Regions from separate parts of the Mesorhizobium sp. M8A.F.Ca.ET.181.01.1.1 genome, predicted to be linked through region 3. Evidence: riboswitches for the same ligand, from Rfam matches in the RefSeq annotation. Region 3 holds a riboswitch; each other region holds the start of a gene.
What was found. A riboswitch is a leader RNA that binds a small molecule or an ion and turns the genes downstream of it on or off. The one in region 3 is predicted to bind cobalamin.

Region 1 (5,156 bases), on a different contig from region 3:
TCGCTGGCGAAGGCATCGCCGGCCTCAGGGTCTTTCCCCGGGAAGAAGCTCATGAACTCTCCTGGTCAGCGCTCGGTGGCTGCCTCAGCCGCATCAGGCAAAGCGGATCGCGGCCTTTGCTCTTAGTTTGGCCGCCACCTCTTCGCGATTGCGCGGATGCTGGTGGGTTTCGAGGGAATCAAGCAATTCGCGTGCCGATGCCGCGATGGCTTCGACAGCATGATCGAACGCATGCTGGTTCTGTTTCGACGGCCGCGTCGTTCCACTCAGCTTGCGAACAAACTGGAGTGCCGCGTCGCGGACTTCGTCGTTGGTTGCCGGCGGATCAAAATTGAACAGGGTCTTGATGTTTCTGCACATCGTTTCCAAACCTCCTCTTGTCCGTTTCAATCGGGACGAACTGTATCCTCAATCATGATCGTGTCCAAAAATCGGTAAGACTGCGAGGGCGCCTTAGTCCGCGTCGAGCGGCTCGGTTCCAACCGGCTTGCCATCGCGCGACAGCCTGATCTTCTCGACCTTGTCCTCGGCTGCCTTCAGCAAGCGGTCGCAATGCGCCTTCAGCGCCTCGCCGCGCTCGTAGATCCGGATCGACTGGTCGAGCGGCACGTCGCCGCGCTCCAGATCATCGACGATCTTCTCCAGCGCGTCGAGTGCCTGTTCGAAGCTCATCGCCTTGACGTCTTCGTTGATCTCACCGCTCATCATTCATCCTTTCATCAGTCGCCCGACATGGGCGGCGACCGAAAATGCCAATCCTTGCAGATCGTAGCCACCCTCGAGCAGGCTGACGAGCCGGTTGCCGCCGTGGCGTGCGGCGCGCTGCATCAGTTGGCCGGTCGCCCAGTCGAAATCGTCCTCGGTCAGATTGATCTCGGCCAGCGGGTCGCGGTGGTGCGCGTCGAAGCCGGCCGAAATGATGATCAGGTCGGGGGCGAAATTGTCGAGCGATGGCAGCACGCGCGACAGGAAGGCATCGCGAAACACCTCGCTGCCGGTCTGTGGCGCCAGCGGCGCGTTGACGATGTTGCCGGCACCGGTCTCGTTCTTCGCCCCGGTGCCCGGGTACAACGGCATCTGGTGCGTCGAGCAATAGAGCACCGACGGATCGTCCCAGAAAATATCCTGCGTGCCGTTGCCGTGATGCACGTCCCAGTCGACGACGGCGACACGCTCGGCGCCGTGCCTCTTCTGCGCGTAGCGGGCAGCGATCGCGGCCGTGTTGAAGAAGCAGAAGCCCATTGCCGTGGTCTTTTCGGCATGGTGGCCAGGCGGACGGGCGGCGACGAAGACATTGTCGGCGCGGCCCGCAAAGACGTCGTCGACGGCGGCGTTGGCGGCGCCGATCGCCGTGATCGCGGCCTGCCAGCTCTTCGGGCTGGCGGTGGTGTCGGCGTCGATGTGGGCAATGCCTTCGTGGGGGATGGCGGCGCGGACACGCGCGACGAAATCGGCGGGATGCGCATAGAGGATCGTCGCCTCGTCGCCTTGCGGTGCCTCGACGCGGTCGAGCGCGGCAAAAGCTTCGTCGTCGAGCACGCGCTCGATGGCGCGCAGGCGGTCGGGCCGCTCGGGGTGACCCGGCGGGGTGATGTGTTCGAGAAAGATGGGGTGCGTGTAGAGACGGGTAGCCATCTCCCCTATCTAGTGCCCCGGCGCCGTAATGGCCATGCGCAGCGGCTTGATCGCTGGGGAAAATCACGCCTGCGTCCATTGGCGTCGCTGCGGGGATTGGCGGCGCTGGGGCTTCGGCGTAAGGTTGCCGCCACTGCCTGGTGCCTGCCGGTCTGTTTGTTTTAGCCGCATTCTGCGACGCCAAATGATTTCACTTGGCTGCAAATGCTCCGGCGGGAGAATCGGGAACACGGTTGAATTCCGTGGCGTGCCCAACGCTGTAAGGGGGACCGCGCCGGTAAATGCCACTGTCGATGACGGGAAGGCACCGGACGCGGGTTGATCCCGAGCCAGAAGACCGGCCTGGCAGGCATCGTCATCCGCATGGTCAGGCGGATGACATCAGAGCGATGTGGGTCCTCTTGGACGCGCAAAGTTCGCTCTGAGAATTTGAACTGCTGCAATCGCAAGGGGACAAGCGATGCCGGAAGCCATGACCGCTCCAATGGGCGATGGATTTGATCAGATAGCGCGTGACGCGGTTTATCGCGCCATGTTCACGCGGCGCGATGTCCGCAGCCATTTTACATCGGAGGCGATCGACGATGCAGTGCTGGCGCGGCTGCTGCTTGCCGCCCACCACGCGCCATCGGTCGGCTTCATGCAACCCTGGAATTTCATCGTCATCCGCGATGCCGCGCGACGGGCGAAGGTGCGCGACCTGTTCCTTGCCGCGCGCGAGCAAGAACTGCCGGCAATCGAGGCAGACCGGCAGGCGCTCTACCGCAACCTCAAGCTCGAAGGCATTTGCGAAAGCGCATTCAACATCTGTATCACCTGCGACCGCGAGCGCTCGAAAGGCTCGCCGCTGGGGCGCTGGCACAACCCGGAAATGGATCTCTACAGCACGGTCTGCGCGGTGCAGAATTTCTGGCTGGCCGCGCGCGCTGAAGGCATTGGCGTCGGCTGGGTCAGCATCATCGAGGCGCAAGCGCTGAACAGCCTGCTGTCTATCCCCGATCACGTGACGCCGATCGCCTATCTCTGCGTCGGTCGTGTCTCGGAGTTCGCGCCGAAACCGGACCTCGAAACGCATGGCTGGGGCCGACGCCTGCCGCTGCCCGACCTGATCATGAGCGAGACGTTTTGCGGCCAGGGTGAGGCACCGCTCAAATCGGCGGTGGCGCGCCTCGACACCGTCGCAGGTGCGCCCGCCAGCCCCGCCGATCAGCGCGTCGCGCCGGCCATGTCCCAGCGCGAGCCGCCGAAGGTGGAGAGCGCCTTGTCCTTGAGTTCCCGGAACTTCGACGAGGCTTCGGCCAGCCTGGCGTCCCAGGCGGCATCGGGCACCTGGCCCTCGATGGTCTTGAAATAGACCTGCATCAGGCAGGCAATGGCGAATGGCTCGATGAAGGCCGCCTTGAAAGCCCAGGCAAAGACGATGGCGAGCACGAAAGCCCAGCCGGCGAGTTGCCCGGGCATGACATAAAGAATGGCGGCTGCCGGAGCCAGCATCAGCAGGAAAATCACGAAAGACACGCCCCACATGATGACCGCCAGCCAGACGGCGTTCTTGACCATGGTCTTGCCGTTCTGGGCGTAGAGCACCACGCCTTGCCGCGCCGTCTCGAAGGGCGAGGACGAATTGATGCGGATATTGTAACCGAGAATGATCTCGTCGACATAGGTCAGCGACAGGCGGATCACCGTGTTGAGGAACGAGACCAGGCCGCTCAGGCCCGGAATGGGCAGGAAGGCCGCGATGCCGCCCAGCAGGCCGGTGATGGCGCGGATGGCGCCCTTGACCAACTGGTCGACGACGAAAAGGATGTTCGCCTCGCAAAGCGCTCGGTCACAACCTCTTTCGCGTAGGCGATCTGGTTCTGGCCGTCGGGAACGTCATGTCCGTCGATCAGATGCACCATGACGGCGATATGGCCTGCCTTGACGACGTAGAGGATGTATTCGCGCAGCCAATAGACAGCGATCGAGACGACGCCGAATCCGACCACGCCGCCCCAAAGGGCAAAGGACAACGGTCCGTCGGGATCGGTGGAGATATGGCCGACGCCATAGCCGACCGAGGCACCGGTGCCGGTGGCCATGATGTAGGCCAGTGTGATGCCGAAATAGACGATCATGCGAAAGACAATGAAAGGCCAGGTCCGCATCATGATGGACACCGACCTGCCGATATCGAAATCCCACATGCCCCGAATCCCCCAGAGGTGGCTGTGGAGGATGCGCCCAAACCGGCTATTGTCAATTGCGGGCGGTGGCGGAAGCGCCACGGCGGCTCAGTTTGGCCGTGCTTCCGGTTTCTCGAGCAGGCCTTCGAGCAATTGCTTGAACGCGGCCACAACCTTCCTCGACGTCGCTTCGGGATCGTTCGAGTTGGCGATCCGCTGTGCGGCCTGACTGCTCGCACCGTTGATCAACCGCGCCGCCGTTTCGGGATCGACGCCCGGCACCACCATCCCCTCCTGTTGCAGCGCCGTCAGATGATCGGTCATTGAACCGACGCAGGCATTGGCATTCGACCATTGCGCCGGATCGCCCAGCACGGCCGGGCCATCCCGGAACATGATGCGCTGGATTTCCGGCTCCAGCGCCATTTCGATGTAGGTCGTGCATTCGTCGACGAAATGCTGCCAGCGGGTCGGCGCCCTCGACGCGACCTCATTCACCCGGGCGGCCATTTCCGCGTCGATCTCGGCGATAACCGCCTGCAGCAGCCCCTTCTTGTCGCCGAAATGATGATAGAGGGCACCGCGTGTCAGCCCGGCCGACGCGGTGAAATCGTCCATCGACGCTTCGGCGTAGCCAATGGTGCCGAAAGCCTGGCGGGCCGCCGTGATCAGCTTGGCTCGCGTCTCGGCAATCATCTCCTTGCGGGGTTTGTGCATGGTTCTGGACCTATTCACATACGCCTCGTATGCCAATTGACATACGCTACGTATGAACTATCTGACATTCATACGCATCGTATGTAATTGTCGCTTCATCCTTTGTCGAGGAACCCGCCATGCAAAACCCCTATTCGGAAATCTTTCGCGCCCCCGGAGCCAAAGGCTTTGCGGCCGCCGGCTTCCTGGCGCGCCTGCCGATCGCCATGGCACCGATCGGCATCGTGGCGATGCTGTCTCAGACGCGTGGCGAATACTGGCTGGCCGGCGCGGTCTCGGCGACTTTTGCGCTGGGCAACGCTTTCGTGGCGCCGCAAATATCAAGGCTGGTGGACCGTCTGGGCCAGACACGCATCGTGGTCCCCACCACCATCATCACCGTGATCGCCTTCGCGGTTCTCATCGTGGCAGCCAATCAGGATTGGCCGGTCTGGACGCTGTTCGTCTCGGCACTGGCGGCCGCGGCCATGCCGAGCATGCCGGCAATGGTGCGCGCCCGCTGGACCGAGATTTTCAGAGGACGGCCGCAGATGAATACCGCCTTCGCCTTCGAATCGGCGGCGGACGAGCTGGTCTATATTGCCGGCGCCTCGCTGTCGGTGGGACTGAGTGCGGGCCTCTTTCCTGAAGCCGGCG
Region 2 (5,156 bases), on a different contig from region 3:
TCGAAGGACGGGCGGATCAAGCCTCGATTTCCAGCGCCGACAATGGCTTGGAACAACAGGCCAGGATGAAGCCGTCGTCGATCTCATGATCGAGGATGCCGCCATTGTGACTCATCTCGACGCTGCCGGAGACTTTCTTCACCTTGCAAGTTCCGCACAGGCCGAATTCGCAGGCCGCCGGTATCCGCACGCCCGAGGCGCGCGCGGTCTGCAGCACGGTCTGGCCGGCGACGCAGTCGGCGTCGACATCCGAAAGCGCGAAGCGGATCGGCGTCGCGGCTTCGACGGAAATTGCCGCGCCGGCTTCAGCCGGCGCGGCAAACGGTGCCGGGACTTCGTCCACGGTCGGCGCGGCAAAGCTTTCCTGATGGTACTTTGCCATGTCGAAGCCGGCGGCTTCGAGCATGCCGCGCACGGCGCGCATGAAGGGATCGGGCCCACAGCAGAAGATTTCGCGTTCGCGGAAATCGGGTGCCAGGAGCGGCAGCCGGATGGCGTCGATGCGGCCCATATGGCCGTACCAGCCCTCGCGGCTCGACCGCTCCTCGATCATGAAGCCGAGCGACAGGCCAGGCATGTGGCCCCCGAGCAGTTCGAGTTCCTTGCGGAAGATGATTTCTTCCGGGCGCCGCGCGCAGTTGACGAAACCGACATCGGTCCATGGCGCACAGTCGTTCAGCCAGCGCAGCATCGACATCATCGGCGTCACGCCGGAGCCGGCCGAGACGAACAGATATTTCGCCGCCGGATGGCTGTGCAGTGAAAAGTCGCCGCCCGGTCCATAGGCCTTGACGTGCGAGCCGGGCGCCAGGTGATCGAACATCCAGCGTGTGCCGATGCTGCCCGCCTGCGCCTTCACCGTCACCGCGATCGAGAACGGCCGCGACGGCGACGACGACAGCGTGTAGGTGCGCATCAGCGGCCCATCCGGCGTCGGCAGTTCCAGCGTCACGAACTGGCCCGGCTTGTAGCGGAACCAGGTCTGGTTGTCGGACCGGAAGGTGAAGGTCTTGACGTCGGGCGCCTCGTCGCTGACACCGGTCACTTCCAGCACCTGCAGCCTGTCGTTCCAGGGCGCCATCTGGTCGAGATGGCGATAGAGGCCAAGGTCGGTCATCGCATTCATCCCTGCATACCTTTCATTTTGCGGATGTCGTGATCCCAAAACCGCTGCACACTTTTGGGTGACATGCGCTAGGCGACGCTGCGCAGCGCCGGCCGCCCGCCTTCGGCCAGGCGCGGACCGATGAAGCGGGCATACCAGTCGACGAACTGGATGACGCCGCCTTCATGCAGCTCCGAATACGGGCCGGGTTCATAGGCCGGCGACAGGATACCGAAAGCGTTCTCCTCGACGATCCGGCGGTCCTGGTCGTTGGTCTCGGTCCAGACATGGGTGAGTTCGGCGAGATCGTAGTCGACACCCTCGACCGCGTCCTTGTGCACCAACCACTTCGTCGTCACTGCCGTTTCGGTGGCGCTGACCGGCAGCACGCGGAAGGTGACGGCATGATCAACGAGGATGTGGTTCCAGGTCGTCGGGTAGTGATAGTGCATCAGCGTGCCGATGCGGTCGGCCGAAACGCTGTCGGACAGGTCCTTCCTCACCGCCCGCTTGCCGGTCATCGTGTAGCTCTGGGCGTCGCGCAGCAGCGGCGCGCGGGTGGCGCGGTATTGCCCGGCCGGGTCGATGCGGAATTTGCTGGGCAGGCCAACAGCTTCGCACTTCGCCCAGTGCGCCAGCATCTCCGGATCGCTGTCGGCGCCTTGCACGCCGGTCACGGTCGGTGCTTCCGGGAAGGTCTTGCACAGTTCGGGATGATTGCCCGCGCAATGATAGCATTCGCGGTTGTTTTCCCAGACCAGCTTCCAATTGCCCTTCTCGATGATCGTGCTCTCGAAGGCGATCTTGGCCTCGCTCAGCCGGTGCGGCTTGAGATAGGGCTCGATCATCGCCCGCATCGGCGCGAAGTCGGCCGGCTCCTTGGCCAGGCAGATGAAGACATAGCCGGCGACGCTTTCGCAGGCGACCGGCTTCAGCCCGAACTGGCTCTTGTCGAACCCCTCGGCCATCTGGCGGGCGAACAGCAGGCGCCCGTCCAGCTCATAGGTCCACTGGTGATAGGGACAGACCAGTTTGGCGGCCATGCCCTTGTCGCTGTTGCAGACGCGGCTGCCGCGATGGCGGCAGGAATTGTGGAAGGCGTTGATCTTGCCCTGCTGATCGCGCACCAGCACGATAGGATAGTCGCCGATCTGCACGGTGATGAAGCTGCCCGGCTTGGGCAATTCGCAATCATGGCCGATGAACAGCCAGTCGCGATACCAGATCAGCTCCATGTCGAGCTTGAAGTAGTCCGGGTCGGTGTAAAAAGGCTGTTCCAGCGAAAAGCCTTGTCTGCGGCTGTTCAAGAGCCTCAGCATGTCGTTGCGCGCGTCCATGTCCTGTCCTCATTTTCAAGGACTGAACTGGTGGTGATTGAGGAAGGACTGGACGCAGATCGGCGCAAAGCCGGACAAACACCATCCGCCTCTTGACCGCCCACCGCGATCAGTCGAGTTCTAGCCATCTCGGGCTGGTTTCCGGGCTCTGGAGTCGTCCTTACGGACCATCGCGACACCTTCCCAGGCTTACGCCCAGTGGTCTCCCGTTGCGACTTGAACTCCACCACCGTTGCGGGGGCAGCGCCGGAATCTGACCGGCTTCCCAATTCTCCGCTCCGTCGTCACGCAGCGGCACCTGAGATGCCTGATCTAATCACGGCAGGGTTTGCGACATCGGCATGAAAGCGACATCGCATCCATGCGGCGCGACACGCATGCTGGAACGTCGTGACAGGGGTCGCATCATCAAATCGCCTTCTGTCGCCAGGCGCGCCGGCACCGTTTTTTCGACCCCTTTGCCGGGGGCGAAAAGGTTAACAGTTTCGAAAAGTGACTATTAGCAGATTCTAAAATCGAACCGAACGGTTCGTTTCTGTTGACGGTGCGTGCAGGACGGTGTGAACGCCGAGCCTCCGATACAGTTGGTGATCGGGGTGCCATTTTTAGCTAACTGATTGATATAACGACAGAAAATAACAGATGTGGAAATCACTGGCACAATTTCAAGTGGTAGAGTCATGGTCCACGCTGAACAACTTCGTGATTGGAAACAGCAGAGGTGCTCTCCCACATCGGGGCGGTCCGAACGACGCGATTTTAATCCCAAGACACGCCGCTAGACGGACGGAAAAATACTGGAGTACCCAAAATGAAAAAGATTGTTCTCACTGCCGCCGCCCTTCTGGCCATTTCCGGCAGCGCCTTCGCTGGTAGCGACCATTACGGTTCGAACGCCGCCACCCCCGCTGCCACTGTCGACAGCTCGTACACCGCTTCGACCAGCAAGTCGGAGCCGGCTGCTCAGACGCCTGCCCAGGGCGCCGACCACAATCTCTTCGGCAACAACTAACAGCCGATCCCCGGCTTGCGGCGGGGCGACCCTGCCGCGCGGGGTGGATGCCACAAATTCAGGAGTACCTAAAATGAACAAGATCCTCATTGCCGCCGCCGCCGTCCTGGCCCTCTCCGGCAGCGCCTTTGCCGGCAGCGACAACTACGGTTCGAGCGGTGCCAACCAGGCGGCTGTCACGTCGACCGACAACGCGAACACCGCATCGATCGGCAAGTCGGCTCCGGCCACCGAGGCGCCTGCCCGGCCGGGTAGCGATCGCAACCTCTTCGGCCGTTGACGCCTGTTGCGAGTGGCGGGCTCGCTCGCCACTCGTGGAATTCAAGACGTTAGGAGTATTGGAAATGAACAAGATCCTCATTGCTGCCGCCGCCGTTCTGGCCCTCTCCGGCAGCGCTTTCGCCGGCAGTGACAACTATGGCTCCAATGGCGCCAATCAGCCCACTGCATCGTCGACCGTCAATGTCGATACGTCGCATACGGGTTCGGTCCGCAACAGCGACTCACCCATCTACAAGCTGCTCAACTCGTCCGGCGACGTGCAGAAGTCCGCCCCTCACGGCGCAGACCGCAATCTCTTCGGCAACAACTAACCAGCCGTCGTGATGTATAAAAAGAGAGCGGCGGGCCAGCCCGCTGCTCTCTTTTTTTGTTGTCGAGACATGGCTGGCCTCAGGCGGCTTTTGCTTCCGCTTCGTGCAGCGCGAACGACCGTCCATCCGCATCGAAGATATGAAGGTCGCCGGCATTGGCGGTCAACTGCAGCGTCGAGCCGCGCTTGATCTCGACATTGCCCGGCAGCTTGGTCACCAGCGGCAGGTCGGCCCGGCCGATGTCGATATAGACCAACTGAACCTCGCCGAGTTGCTCGACATAATCGACCGTCCCCTCGAACAGATAGTCCGCACCACTGGCGATCGCGAGATCTTCCGGCCGCACGCCGAAGCTGACCGCCGCTCCCTTTGCCGAAGCAGGCGTCGCGATCGGCACCGTCGCCTTGCGGCCGCCGACATGGCTGATGATGGTCGGATTGCCCGTCTTGTCGACCGTGGCCGGCAGGATGTTCATGGCCGGCGAGCCGATGAACTGGGCGACGAATAGGTTGCCGGGGTTCTTGTAGAGCTCCATGGGCGTGCCGACCTGCTCGATGTGGCCATCCTTTAGCACCACGATGCGGTCGGCCAGCGTCATCGCCTCGACCTGGTCGTGGGTGACATAGATCATGGTCGTGTTGGGCATCGATTCCTTGAGCTTGGCGATCTCGATACGCGTGGCGACGCGCAGTGCCGCGTCAAGGTTCGACAGCGGTTCGTCGAACAGGAACACTTTTGGATTGCGCACGATGGCGCGGCCGATGGCGACACGCTGACGCTGGCCGCCCGACATCGCCTTGGGCAGGCGGTCGAGATATTTGGTCAGCTGCAGGATTTCGGCGGCCTGCCGCACCCGTTTGTCGATCTCGGCCTTGCTTTCCTTGCCGATCTTCATCGAGAAGGCCATGTTGTCGTAGACTGTCATGTGCGGATAGAGCGCGTAGGACTGGAACACCATGGCGATGCCGCGCTTCGATGGCGGCACGTCGTTGACCACCTGGCCGTCGATCTTGAGTTCGCCCGAGGTGATTTCCTCAAGCCCGGCGATCGAGCGCAGCAAGGTCGACTTGCCGCAGCCCGACGGGCCGACGAAGACGATGAATTCGCCT
Region 3 (5,156 bases):
GCGGCAGCAGAATCTGCGTACCAGGCGCCGCCACGACGTTGCCCGCTGAAGGCGCGCCATAGGTTTGGGCCGCAATCTCTATCAGCTCGCACCCACGCGCGGCCTCCGGCAATCGCCACAGGGCGGTGGCGGGCAGGTCGAAAAGCGGGTAGGAGTGCGGATTGATACCGGTCGAGAGGTCGACGAACGGCAGCACGGCATTGGGGAAAAGCGCCCTTGCCCGGCCAAGACTTCCACCATGGTCCACCGCTCCTTCAAGAAGCTTCATGTCAGTCCTGATCGCTTTCCTGTCATTGGTTGTCGAATTCGCCCTCGGTTATCCCGACTGGCTGTTTCGCGCCATCGGCCATCCGGTGACGTGGTTCGGAAGGCTGATATCCTTTCTCGACTTGAGGCTCAACCGCGCCACTGATCCCGACGCGCTGCGTCGCCAACGTGGTGTCCAGGCGCTTCTCGTCATCGTGCTGGTGCCGGCGGCAGCAGGTCTTTGCGTGCAGCTTGTCCTGCTCTGGTTCGTCCCCTTGGGATTGATCATTGCCGTCCTTCTGGCGACATCGCTTCTGTCGCAGAAAAGCCTTTACGAACACGTCGAAGCCGTCGCCGACGCGCTCGACAGCGGAGGCCTCGACATGGGCCGAGCCGCCGTCTCGCGAATCGTTGGCCGCGATCCCGAAACGCTGGACCGCGCCGGCGTCTGCCGGGCGGCGATCGAGAGCCTGGCGGAGAATTTCTCCGACGGCATCGTCGCCCCCGCCTTCTGGACCGGTGTCGGCGGGCTGGCCGGCGGCGCCGCCTACAAGGCCGCCAACACCGCCGATTCGATGATCGGCCACCGCACCCCACGCCATGAGGCCTTCGGCTGGGCGGCGGCACGCTTCGACGATTGGATCAACCTGCCGGCATCCCGGCTGACGGCGGTGCTGATTGTGCTGGCCGCTTTCCTGGTCAAGGGCACCGACCCCGGCAATGCCTGGCAGGCGGTACGGCGCGACGCGAAAAAACACCGCTCGCCCAATGCCGGCTGGCCGGAAGCGGCCATGGCCGGCGCACTTGGCCTCGCGCTCGCCGGGCCGCGCAGCTATGGCGGCGTCGTGGTCGACGACGTCTTCATGGGCGAAGACGGACGACGCGATGTCGACAGCGGCGACATCCGGCGGGCGCTCCAACTTTATCGTGTCGCCGACTATTTGCTGATTGGCCTGTTTGGGCTGATCGCGGTGATCGCAATCCTGGTGTTCTAGAACTCGATGCCCTGCTGCGCTTTTACGCCGGCGGAAAAATGGTGCTTCGTCAGCCCCATCTCGGTGACCAGGTCCGCCGCCTCGACCAGCGCCGGCTTCGCGTTGCGACCGGTGACGACAACGTGCAGGCCCTCGCGGCGAGCCTTGAGCGCGGCAACCACCTTGTCGAGATCGAGATAATCGTAGCGCAGCGCGATGTTGAGTTCATCGAGCACGACAAGGCTGATCGAGGGGTCGCCAATCAATTCCACGGCCTTGGCCCAGGCGGCTTCGGCGGCCGCGATGTCGCGCTTCAGATCCTGCGTTTCCCAGGTGAACCCCTCGCCCATCGCATGCCAGACGATCCGGTCGCCGAAGGCGGCGAAAGCGTCCTTCTCGCCGGTGTGCCATTTGCCCTTGATGAACTGGACGACGCCGACGCGCTTGCCGTAGCCGAGCATCCGCAGTGCGAGACCGAAGGCGGCCGTGGTCTTGCCCTTGCCGGGGCCGGTGTTGACGATCAGCAACCCCTTCTCGATCGTCTTGCCCGCGACCTCGGCGTCCTGCACCGCCTTGCGCTTGGCCATCTTGGCGCGATGGCGTTCTTCATCCCGGTCTTTGGAGCCCTTGTCTTCGGTCATTTCATTTCACCTTGAGCGGTAGCCCCGCCACCATCAGGAGCACCGTATCGGCGACCGCGGCGACCCGCTGGTTGAGCCGACCGGCGTCGTCGCGAAAACGCCGCCCCAGCGCATTGTCGGGCACGATGCCTTGCCCGACCTCGTTCGACACCACGAACCACGGCCCGCGCGGCCGCGACAGAACGTCCGCCAGCCGTCGGCACGCGGCCTCGACGTCGTGATCCGCCAGCATGTGATTGGTCAGCCACAGCGTCAGGCAGTCGACAAGCACCGGCTGATCATCCGGCAACGCCTCCAGGGCTTCGGCAAGGTCGAGTGGCGCGTCGATGGTCGACCAGCCCTCGCCGCGCCGCGAGCGGTGCAGCGCGATGCGTTCATGCATCTCGTCGTCATAGGCTTGCGCCGTGGCGATATAGGCCCATGGCGAGGGCAACGCCGCCACCAGAGTTTCTGCGTGCGCGCTCTTGCCGGAGCGCGCACCACCGATGATGAAGGTCAGCTTGCCCAGATCAGGCAAAGCTGTCGCGCAGGCTGGTCGCCGTGCCGGTGAAGCGCCCGCGAACCACGCCAACGACCGCGCCGAGCACCAGCCAGAACACCAGATTTGTCACCGTCACCGCCACCACGAACTGATGGTGCAGGCCTTCCGGGATCGGTGTCTCGAAGCTGTCGGGCTGCGGCGCGCCGACAATGTGCGGCGCGACGATCAGCAAGACCGCGAGGATGGTCAACGGCAGCGATCTGCGAAACACGATCAGGCCAAGGCCGATAGCGGTTGCCGCCACCGTTGCCGACCACCAGATCTGGCGCGGCAGGAGATCGGCCGCCGGCATTGCAGGCAGCTCCGGCTGCAGGCCGAGGCCAGGCGCCAGTGTGAACACGGCAAAGCCGGCCAGACCCCAGAAAACGCCCTGGCGCCAGTTGCCGACGCCGCCTGCGAATTCCGAAACCGCGACCAGGACCAATGCGAAGCCGATGCCGGTGACGATATTGGCAAGCACGCTGAAGGCGAAACGCTCTAAGCCGTCGGCCGGCGCCCAGCCTTCATCCTCCGCTGCCGGAGCAGCTGCTTCCGCTGCCGGCGCGGCGGAACTCATGGCATTGCCTGCCGGAGCGGCCGTGCTCACGGCGCCGGTTTCGGTTGTGGCGGGTGCCGCGCCATGGTCGTGGTGATGGCCGCCGCCGGCCTGTTCGTAGACTTCCGCTTTCAGGATCAGCGGAACGGTCGCGTAGGCCTGCATGCAGGCAAGAACGACACCGGCCACGAGCCCCGCGATCGCCGCGACGAACACGACGTTGCGAAAAAGGTTCATGATGTCAGATCCCAGTTAGTGGCAGGGAAACGCCATCGAGTGGCGATAATCGTGGGCGGCGTTGTGGACCGCATCGATGTGCGAGAAGCCGACAAAGCCGACAACGAAAATGCCGAGCAGCGCGGCGAGCGCAAGCTGCATGAAGCGCGACTGCGAGGAGACGGAGGCGCCGAGGGAGACGGTAGCAGTGGTCATTTCCAGTCCTTTCGCCCTCCACCCGAGGGCATAGAAGTCAGTCTTTTCGCCGCCGGCAGGTCTCCTGGCTCGCGGATAAGCGCCCTTCCCCACCTTCCCGAAGAAAAATCTTCAGTGGCATATGGAGAGGACTACCGCACACAGTTGCGGGGGCAGCCACGGCATTGGGCGAAACCTCGCCCGCACCGCATTCCCTCTTGGCTCCCAAAAAGGAACCGACGACGTTGGTGACTATAGGGAAATTCGCCGCGCGCGGCAAACCAAATTCCGACAGCCGCCAGCGCAGGAGCGTCGTATCGGCAAAGCCGCTCCCATCCCGTCCTGATTGACAAACTTCATGGCCGGGTGTCGGCTGGCAAGCCTCACAGGAAGCCAGCCATGCAGCCCAATGCCAGCGAGCGCGATCCCTATAACGGGCTGACCCGTACCGAGCCGACGCTGCCCTCATCGGCATATTGGGACCAGGAGAGCTATAAGCGTGATCTCGACGCCATCTGGTACAGAGACTGGCTGCTCGTCTGCCGCGAGGCCGATCTGGCGCAGCCGCTAGCCTTCCGCCGATTCCGCATCGGCACGCAGGACATCCTCGTGCTGCGCGACGACACAGGTGAGCTGCGCGCCTTCCACAACACCTGCCGCCATCGCGGCTCGCAGCTTTGCCAGGAGAGCGAGGGCCGCCTGAAAGCGCGGCTGATAACCTGCCCGTATCACGCCTGGTCCTACTCGCTGCGCGGCGAGCTGGTGCGCGTGCCGTCGAAATCACTGCCTGACGGCTTCGACAAGGCCGATCACCCGCTTTATCGCGTCGCGCTCTCGGTGTGGCGGGGCTTCGTCTTCGTCAATCTTGCTGAAGATGCCGCCGGCTCGGCGCAATCCTCCTTCGATCCCGCGTCCGGCAACCTCGGCAACTGGCCGCTCGAAACGCTGGTATCGGGCCATATGCTGCGCAAGGTCATGAACTGCAACTGGAAGATCTTTTGGGAAAACTTCAACGAGTGCCTGCACTGTCCGGGCGTCCACAAGGATTTGTCGCGGCTGGTGCCGATCTATGGCCGCGGCCTGATGAGCCGGCATGACGATCCCGAATGGCTCCGCCACGCCGACAATGACGCGCCGGAATTTTCCGGCGGCTTGCGCGCAGGCGCCCAGACCTGGTCGCGCGACGGCCAGACGCACGGCCCGGTCTTCTCAGGGCTGAAGCCGGCGGAACGCAGCGCCGGCCAGACTTATGCCACCAGCCTGCCCTCGATGTTCATCGTCGGCCATGTCGACTATGTCAGGACCGTGCACCTGGTGCCGCTCGGTCCCGAACAGACCGAGCTTGTCGCGGAGTGGCTGTTCGCGCCCGAGGCCCTCGCCGAGACCGATATCGACAACATCATCGCCTTTGGCACACAGGTGCTGGAGGAGGACGCCGCCATCTGCGAGGTCAACCAGAAGGGCTTGCGCTCGATGCGCCACACAGCCGGCGTGCTGATGCCCGAGGAATATGATCTGCACCGCTTCCACAATTGGGTGCGCGAGCGCCATGCGGCGGTGACATGAGGGTATGTCGAGATTCAGGTCAGGCCGGCATCACCTGAATATCGACATACCTACAGGGACTTCGGCAGGTAGCGCCAGGTCATGAAGCCGCAAAACGCCGCCAGCAGGCTGAGGGTGACGAACACCGATCCCAGGCCGAAGAACGCCAGCACCACCGAATAGACCAGCGGCGGCGTCAGTTCGGAAAAATCGAGATAGGTGCGGTAGACCGCCGCCATCTGCGCCCGCTCATAGGAGCGTAC

Region 1: linked by a shared signal. The riboswitch ahead of bluB (5,6-dimethylbenzimidazole synthase) and the one ahead of EN824_RS04390 (CbtB domain-containing protein) in region 3 are both predicted to bind cobalamin.
Region 2: linked by a shared signal. The riboswitch ahead of EN824_RS23025 (aromatic ring-hydroxylating dioxygenase subunit alpha) and the one ahead of EN824_RS04390 (CbtB domain-containing protein) in region 3 are both predicted to bind cobalamin.

Annotation. Positions count from the first base shown of each region.
Region 1 is NZ_SRTV01000004.1:486,871-492,026, reverse strand. It holds gene EN824_RS18180 (pirin family protein) at 1-53, opposite strand, end outside; gene EN824_RS18175 (DUF2277 domain-containing protein) at 94-360, opposite strand; gene EN824_RS18170 (exodeoxyribonuclease VII small subunit) at 454-705, opposite strand; gene EN824_RS18165 (histone deacetylase family protein) at 709-1,635, opposite strand; cobalamin riboswitch at 1,814-1,996, shown strand; partial or broken gene bluB (5,6-dimethylbenzimidazole synthase) at 2,096-2,674, shown strand; partial or broken gene EN824_RS18155 (hypothetical protein) at 2,842-3,824, opposite strand; gene EN824_RS18150 (TetR/AcrR family transcriptional regulator) at 3,912-4,520, opposite strand; gene EN824_RS18145 (MFS transporter) at 4,640-5,156, shown strand, end outside.
Region 2 is NZ_SRTV01000006.1:392,737-397,892, forward strand. It holds gene EN824_RS23020 (hybrid-cluster NAD(P)-dependent oxidoreductase) at 17-1,117, opposite strand; gene EN824_RS23025 (aromatic ring-hydroxylating dioxygenase subunit alpha) at 1,195-2,442, opposite strand; cobalamin riboswitch at 2,557-2,759, opposite strand; gene EN824_RS23030 (DUF680 domain-containing protein) at 3,254-3,454, shown strand; gene EN824_RS23035 (DUF680 domain-containing protein) at 3,528-3,734, shown strand; gene EN824_RS23040 (DUF680 domain-containing protein) at 3,799-4,047, shown strand; gene ugpC (sn-glycerol-3-phosphate ABC transporter ATP-binding protein UgpC) at 4,127-5,156, opposite strand, start outside.
Region 3 is NZ_SRTV01000001.1:887,517-892,672, reverse strand. It holds gene cobD (threonine-phosphate decarboxylase CobD) at 1-268, opposite strand, end outside; gene cbiB (adenosylcobinamide-phosphate synthase CbiB) at 267-1,241, shown strand; gene cobO (cob(I)yrinic acid a,c-diamide adenosyltransferase) at 1,238-1,861, opposite strand; gene cobU (bifunctional adenosylcobinamide kinase/adenosylcobinamide-phosphate guanylyltransferase) at 1,863-2,378, opposite strand; gene EN824_RS04395 (CbtA family protein) at 2,371-3,174, opposite strand; gene EN824_RS04390 (CbtB domain-containing protein) at 3,190-3,369, opposite strand; cobalamin riboswitch at 3,406-3,604, opposite strand; gene EN824_RS04385 (aromatic ring-hydroxylating dioxygenase subunit alpha) at 3,748-4,914, shown strand; gene EN824_RS04380 (MFS transporter) at 4,965-5,156, opposite strand, start outside.